Regions from separate parts of the Mesorhizobium sp. M4B.F.Ca.ET.214.01.1.1 genome, predicted to be linked through region 2. Evidence: riboswitches for the same ligand, from Rfam matches in the RefSeq annotation. Region 2 holds a riboswitch; the other holds the start of a gene.
What was found. A riboswitch is a leader RNA that binds a small molecule or an ion and turns the genes downstream of it on or off. The one in region 2 is predicted to bind thiamine pyrophosphate.

Region 1: it holds a riboswitch for thiamine pyrophosphate, as region 2 does, so the genes downstream of both, thiC (phosphomethylpyrimidine synthase ThiC) here and thiB (thiamine ABC transporter substrate binding subunit) in region 2, are expected to answer to the same signal.

Annotation. Positions count from the first base shown of each region.
Region 1 is NZ_SRUX01000024.1:23,039-26,905, reverse strand. It holds gene thiC (phosphomethylpyrimidine synthase ThiC) at 1-1,503, opposite strand, end outside; TPP riboswitch at 1,607-1,723, opposite strand; gene EN857_RS31535 (FkbM family methyltransferase) at 1,819-2,571, opposite strand; gene EN857_RS31530 (hypothetical protein) at 2,568-3,809, opposite strand; gene EN857_RS31525 (aspartate aminotransferase family protein) at 3,828-3,867, opposite strand, start outside.
Region 2 is NZ_SRUX01000018.1:13,425-17,291, forward strand. It holds gene EN857_RS28415 (ABC-F family ATP-binding cassette domain-containing protein) at 1-429, opposite strand, end outside; gene EN857_RS28420 (thiamine diphosphokinase) at 431-1,075, opposite strand; TPP riboswitch at 1,177-1,290, shown strand; gene thiB (thiamine ABC transporter substrate binding subunit) at 1,334-2,338, shown strand; gene thiP (thiamine/thiamine pyrophosphate ABC transporter permease) at 2,750-3,867, shown strand, end outside.

The sequences.
Region 1 (3,867 bases), on a different contig from region 2:
CTTGGCGAGATCCGCGGCATGGGCGGCGATCTTATAGGTGATCACGCCGGTCTTGACGTCATTGCGGTCGGGCAGGCCGAGATGTTCCTTCGGCGTGACGTAGCAGAGCATGGCCGTGCCGAACCAGCCGATCATGGCAGCACCTATGCCTGAGGTGATGTGGTCGTAGCCCGGCGCGATGTCGGTCGTCAGCGGCCCCAGCGTATAGAACGGCGCCTCGCTGCAGACGGCGAGCTGCTTGTCCATGTTCTGCTTGATCTTGTGCATCGGCACATGACCGGGCCCCTCGATCATCACCTGGCAGTCCTTGGCCCAGGCGATCTGAGTCAGCTCGCCTAGCGTTTCCAGCTCGGCGAACTGCGCGGCGTCGTTGGCGTCGGCGATCGAGCCCGGACGAAGCCCGTCGCCGAGCGAGAAGGACACGTCGTAGGCACGGCAAATGTCGCAGATCTCGGCGAAGTGTTCGTAGAGGAAGCTCTCCCGGTGATGGTGCAGGCACCATTTGGCCATGATCGAGCCACCGCGCGAGACGATCCCGGTCACCCGGTCGACGGTCAGCGGGATATAGTGCAGCCGCACGCCGGCGTGGATGGTGAAATAGTCGACGCCCTGCTCGGCCTGCTCGATCAGCGTGTCGCGATACACCTCCCATGTCAGGTCCTCGGCGATGCCGCCCACCTTTTCCAGTGCCTGGTAAAGCGGCACCGTGCCAATCGGGACTGGCGCATTGCGCACGATCCATTCGCGGATGTTGTGGATGTTGCGGCCCGTCGACAGGTCCATCACCGTGTCGGCGCCCCAGCGGATCGCCCACACCATCTTCTCGACCTCTTCGGCCATCGACGAGATGACAGCGGAGTTGCCGATATTGGCGTTGATCTTGACCAGGAAATTGCGCCCGATGATCATCGGCTCGCTCTCGGGATGATTGATGTTGGCGGGAATGATCGCCCGCCCGCGCGCCACCTCGTCGCGCACGAATTCTGGCGTCACGAAGTCGGGGATTGCCGCGCCGAAGGCTTCTCCGTCGCGCTCGAGCTTACCGCGCAGGGCCTCGCGGCCCAGATTCTCGCGGATCGCGACGAACTCCATCTCGGGCGTGATGATGCCGGCGCGCGCATAGGCAAGCTGGGTCACCGCCTTGCCGGCTTTCGCCCGCAGCGGACGATTGCGGATCGGAAATTCCGGCGTCAGGCGCTCGCCTGTCGCGAACCCGTTGTCTTCCGGACGCACATGGCGGCCGTCATAGGCTTCGACATCGCCGCGTGCTGTAACCCATTCCTGGCGAAGCCGGGCAAGGCCCTTTTCGATGTTGGTTTCGACAGCCGGGTCGGTATAGGCGCCGGATGGATCGTAAACGGTAACGGGCGGCTCGCCGGCCGTCGGATGGACGGAGATCTCGCGCATCGGCACTTTGATCTGGGGGTGGAGGCTGCCTTGCTTGTGGACCTTGCGCGAGGCGGGCAACGGCCCCGTCGACACGGTGGGGGTAAGGGCATTCATCTTGAGGCTCCTTTGCTCATGCATTGGAGACCCAGTTCTGTGCCGGAAGGATGAAAAGACGCTTTGGTCGCCCTGCCGAAACAGGACCTCGGGCATAGACTCCCGCAAAGCGCTTGCACCGTCCCTACGCCAGCATGAACTGGATCAGGTTCAACGGGTCACTGCGCCGCGAAAGCCAGCAGTATCTCAGCCCCTTGCCGGGACTCCCCTGGTGAATGCCTCAGGTTGGAGGGGCCGGCGCCGCTTTGTCAAGCCGTGTTCTGCCGGCGCGGCGGCGGGAGAGACTTGCCCTTGTGGACGGGGGGTCGGCGAAACTCAGGCGAAAGCCCAGACGTCCTCGGCCTGGAAGCCGACCTGGTAGCCAGCGGTCTTCAGTTTGACCACCACCTGGCCGATCTCGGCCGCCGGCAGCGCGCCGACTTCGATCTTGATCATGCCGGGACGGTAGCGCTTGAGGTCCAATTGGTCGAACACCATCCAGTCGGCGCCCTCGCAATCGACGAGGAAGGCGTCGATATAGGCAATGCCGTTGCGGTCGAGCAGCGTCTGCAGTGTCTCCGACGGCACCTCGATGTCCTTGAGGTGCGGCGCGAACTTGTTGAAGTTGGCGTCCGCCTCGCCCCAGGCGTTCTTGCCCGACATCAGATTGGTGTCGGTTACCGACGAGCAGCCGATGAACTCGATCGGCAGCGTGCCGTCTTCGAGCGCGGCGGCGTCAAATGTATGAACGGTGATCGTCCCCCTGGTCCGCGTCACCGCCACAGGCTCGATGATGAAGCGCCCGGTATCGGGATAGTTGGCGCGCAGGCGCTTCTGATTGTAGGGGATCGGTTCGACCAGCATCGCCCGCGCCCTTGGAATGCGATGCAGCCAGGGCGTGACGTCGTCGAATAGGGCGCCGTCGCAGGCGCCGACATTGACCATCTGGAACGGCCTGCCGCCGAAGCGTGCCATCAGCGCCGCCCGGGCGAGGAACTTCGTGCCGCGCAGCGCCGGCCCGCGATCGAGCAGCCCGGCCGGAAGGCCGAACGAGAGCGCGATGCGCGCCAGGTTGGAAACGGAACTCATTGCGTGTCTCCGGGCTTGTCTCCGCCAACGACGAGCGGCGCGGCGCGGCGTTGGCCGACCGAGGCCCACAGCGCCATCAGCGGGCCGCCCAGCAATAGGAAGGGCGGCAGCAGGTTGGGGAAATAGATGCGTGTGTCGTGGATCGGGAACACCGTGAACTTCGCCAGCACGCCGAGCACCAGCGCCGCAAGCAGGATACCGGCGCGGCGCTCGAGGCGGAAACCGGCGCGGCCAAGCGCGTACCATCCGGCCAGCGCCAGAACCGAGACGCCCACCCAACTGTTGGCGTTGATCGCACGCAGCAGCGAGACCGCGAAGGCCTTGAGGTAGGCCGCGAGCGAGAATGGTGGTTCGAAGCCGTCCATGTTGTAGTGCTGCTCGATCGTGGAGAACCACAGATGCGGCCACCAGCCGGGATGCTGGGCCCAGTGCGAGATGGCGAAATAGGCAATGAAGGAGGCGGCAAAGCCCGCCAACGCACCCCAGGCCTTTTGCCGGAAGACGATGATCAGCACAGCGAAGATCGCCAGGAAGACGATGTTGTCCGGCCGCGCCATGAAGGCGAGGAACAGCAGGATCGCGGTCGCCGCCTCGCGTCTGCGCACATAGGCGAACAGGCCGCCGAGGAACAGCGCCGCGCAAAGGAGGTCTGGCGTCGAGGCGCGCGCCGCATCGCCGAAATCGGCCATGATCAGCACCGCGCCGACTATCGGAGCCAGGGCCAGCGCGCCTTCCGAACGCAGCCAGATGAGCGTGATGCCGCCGAACAGCAGCACCGAGACCACGGAGACTAGCCGCATAGCCTCGACCGGCGACACGACATGGCTGAGGCCGGACAGGATCTCGGCATAGAGGAACTTGATCCGGTACATGCCGAGCAGCGAATGGAAGTCGGCGGCATTTTCCGCCATATGGCTGCGGTAGCCGCCGCCATCGTCGGTCAGCGTCTTGTAGTCGGCGGCCGAGACGCCCGCCTTAACCGTGCTGTAGGCATAGTCGTGCAGGACCTGCGGATCGGGATAGGTGCCTTCCTCGGCGACCGCCAGATAGGGCAGCATATCCCAGTTGGCGTCGGGCATGATCCAGGCCGTTGCCGCCGTCAAAAGGATGTAGAGCGAGAAAGCCGCCGCGCCGATGGGTGCCGCCAGCCGCGCATAGGTGCCCTCGCCCCAGGCGAGACCAGCCCCGGCGAACCGGTCGAGCGGATTGGTCGGGACAGTCGGCGGCCTGGTCAGCATCGTTCTGCTCAGCGCCCTCTACTTGCCGACCTGGCTTTTGACGAAATCCTTCACGATC
Region 2 (3,867 bases):
CAGCAGCAGAATGTCGGGCTCCGGCGCCATGACGCGGGCAAGGGCGGCGCGCCGCGCCTCGCCGCCGGACAGGTCGTTCGGCCGCTCCTCGCCGGTGAGGCCGAGATGCTCCATCAGATAGGTGGCGCGGTAGGGATCGTCGGCCGGCCCGAGTCCCGCCTCGACATAGGCGCGCACATTGGCGAAGCCATCCATGTCGGGCATTTGCGGCAGGTAGCGCACCGTCGCCGAAGGCTGGCGGAACACCTCGCCGTCCTGCGGCTCGATCATGCCGGCGGCGATCTTGAGCAGCGTCGACTTGCCGGAGCCGTTGCGGCCGACCAGCGCGATCTTGTCCCCGGCGGATGCGCTGAGTGCCGCCCCGTCGAGCAGCGGCGTGCCGCCGAAGGTCAGTCTTATCCCGTCGAGATTGAGAAGAGGCGGGGCCATGTCAGCTTTCAGGAAGAGGATAGGGGTGAGCGAGCAGCAGCGCGCGGCCGTGGCCGAGAGCGACCTCAAGCCGCCCCTTGACCTCGTTGGATATAGTCAGCGACGAGCCGAACGCCACCTCGACATGGTCGAGCGGCCATTTGGCGCCGGTGACGCTGAAGCCGGAAAGATCGGAAAAGCCGAGCACTGAAACCAGCGTGCCGTCGGCATAGTCGAAGCCGGCCTTGCCCGGCAGAAGGGGGATGCCCTCCTGCGCGCCGCTGGTCAAAAGCACGCTGATGCCGGCCTCGGCCAGGCGGACGGCGAGCGCCAGATGCAGGAAGGCGTGGTCGGCACGCTTGCCGCCGAAGGCGCCGGCCAGCACCAGGCCGGTGGCGCCGCGCTCGAGGGCGGCAGCGATCGCCAGCTCGCCGTCCGTCTTGTCCTTCTCGGCCGGAAACACCTGGCGCGGCACGGCGGCCAGATCATGCGGCAAGTCCGCCGGCACGGAATCGAAATCGCCGACCCAGAGCTCGGGCGTCAGGCCCAGCATGCGGGCATGGCCGATGCCGCCGTCGGCGGCGATGACGCGCGCGCCGGCGAGCTGGCTGTCGAGCCTAGGCGTGCGGACGAGGTCGCCGCCAAGCAGGATGGTGAATGTGCCCATGGGCGTCGCCCTTATCAGCCTCGCCGGCGAAACGGAAGCGGCGCCTTGGAAACCCGGCAAACTTCCGCTTGCGCGGTGCCGTGGCCGGGCCTATGTGTCGAAACGCTCTAACGGGGTGCCGGACGCGGGTTTTCGCGGGCCGGCTGAGAGGCAATCGCCAACCCGCTGAACCTGATCCGGTTTGTACCGGCGGAGGGATTAGACGTTTCGGAACATCCGACGCCTCAATTCCTTTCAACACCAACGAAGGAGGCGCCGATGCGCACGCTCTTATCCCACCTTGTTCTGGCCACCGGCCTGGTTTCGCTTCTCGCGGGCCCTGCGGCCGCGAAGGACAAGCTCACCGTCTACACCTATGAAAGCTTCACCGCCGAGTGGGGGCCAGGCCCGGCGGTGAAGAAGGAATTCGAGGCCGAATGCGGCTGCGATCTCGAATTCGTCTCGGTCGCCGACGGCGTGGCGTTGCTCAACCGCGTCAAGCTGGAAGGCGCGGCGACCAAGGCCGACATCGTGCTCGGCCTCGACACCAACCTGACGGCGGAAGCCAAGGCGAGCGGCCTGTTCGCACCGCATGGCGGCGTGTCCGGCCTCAACGTCCCCGGCGACTGGAGCGACGACACGTTCGTGCCGTTCGACTACGGCTATTTCGCCGTCGTCTACGACACCGAAAAGCTTAAAGTCCCGCCGAAGAGCCTGAAGGAACTGGTCGAGGGCAGCGCCACCGACAAGATCGTCATCCAGGATCCGCGCACCTCGACGCCCGGCCTCGGCCTGCTGCTCTGGGTGAAGTCGGTCTATGGGGACAAGGCGCCGGAAGCCTGGGCCAAGCTCAAGCCCAAGGTGCTGACGGTGACGCCGGGCTGGAGCGAGGCCTATGGCCTGTTCACCAAGGGCGAGGCGCCGATGGTGCTGTCCTACACGACCTCGCCGGCCTATCACATGGTCGCGGAAAACACCGAGCGCTACCAGGCCGCGTCCTTCGAGGAGGGCGAATATCTGCAGATCGAGGTTGCCGGCATCACCACGACAGGGGCGAAGAACCCGCTGGCGGAAAAGTTCATCGCCTTCATGACCGGGCCGAAATTCCAGGATGTGATCCCCGAAACCAACTGGATGTTCCCGGCCGGCAAGACCGACAAGCCGCTCAATCCGGCCTTCGACAAACTGGTCAAGCCGACCAAGACCTTGCTGTTCAGCGCCGAAGAGGTCGCCGCCAACCGCAAGGCCTGGGTGGACGAATGGCTGGCGGCGATGAGCAAGTAGGTTTTTCGATGCTTGCGCCAAGCCACCCCCCGCAAGGGGGGAGAGATCACACAATCTTCGGAAGGGAGCCTTTGCCGCTGAGGACAGGCGCCGGCTCGGATGACTTGGCATCCTTCCTCTCCCCCGTCGATCGGGGGAGAGGTGGCGTGCGAAGCTCGACGGAGTGGGGGTCGACCTTGGCGCGCATCAAGACGATGCTTGCACGCGATCCTCTTTCCTGTGTCCGCTGCGGCGGTTTCCAGGTGGTTCCCCCACTCCGTCGCCGCTTCGCGGCGCCACCTCTCCCCCCTCCGGAGGGAGAGGAAAGCAGCCTCCGCGGGGGAGATGGCCGGCAGGACAGAGGGGGGCGCGAAGGAACTCGACGTTCATTGAGTTCGAGCCAACCAGCCATCCGGAGACTGGTGGTGCAGCGTGCAGCTCGCGCCTCGCTCTGACCCCCGTATCACCGCCGGCATCGCCGCGCTAGGCGCCATCACCTTGCTGATCGGCGGGGCGTTTGCCGGCCTTGTCATCGAAGGCGCGCATGATTTCTCCGGCGCCGCCTCGGCCTTCGATCCCTATCTGCTACGCGTCGTGCGCTTCACGCTGTGGCAGGCGCTGTTGTCGACGCTGCTTTCCGTCGTGCCGGCGCTGTTCGTCGCACGGGCGCTCGCCCGGCATCCGCGGTTTCCGGGCCGCGGGCTGATCCTGCAGCTCTTCGCCCTGCCGCTGGCGCTGCCGGCGATCGTTGCGGCGCTCGGGATCCTGGCGCTCTACGGCAGCGCCGGCTATTTCGCCGGCCTGCTCGGCGGTCGGGATTGGCCGGGCATCTACGGACTGTCCGGCATCCTCGTCGCCCATGTCTTCTTCAACCTGCCTTTGGCCACGCGCCTGTTCCTCGAGGCGCTGGGCACTGTGCCGGCCAATCACTGGCGGTTGGCAAGCCAGCTCGGCATGGGCGTCAGGCACGCCTTCCGGCTGATCGAGTGGCCGGCGCTGCGGGCGGCGCTGCCCGGCGTCGCCGGGCTGGTGTTCATGCTGTGCATCACCTCCTTCACCATCGTGCTGACGCTCGGCGGCGGGCCGGCCGCCACGACGCTGGAGGTCGCCATCTACCAGGCGCTGCGCTTCGATTTCGATCCGGCGCGGGCGGTGACGCTGACGCTGCTGCAGATCGCGCTGACCTTTGCCGTGGTGCTGGCGCTGACGCGGCTCGGCGCCAACACGGCCGGCGACGCCAACCTGCCGGTGGCGGCGCGTCGGTACCTTTCGGCGAGCCCCACGGAAACCTTGCTGAACGCGGCCCTGATCGTGCTCGCCCTGCTGTTCGTGGCCGGCCCGATGGCGGCGACGGTCGCGGCGGGCCTTGGCGCCGACCTTGGCCGGCTGGCCGGCGAGGGCGCGGTGCGACAGGCGACGCTGACCAGCGTGGTGCTGGCCTTCCTGTCGGCGTCGCTCGCGGTGACGATGTCGCTGGCGCTGATCGCGGCGCGCCGGGCGCTGGCCCTTAAACGCCGTGCCGGCCGCAAGACATTGCTGGAACATGCAGC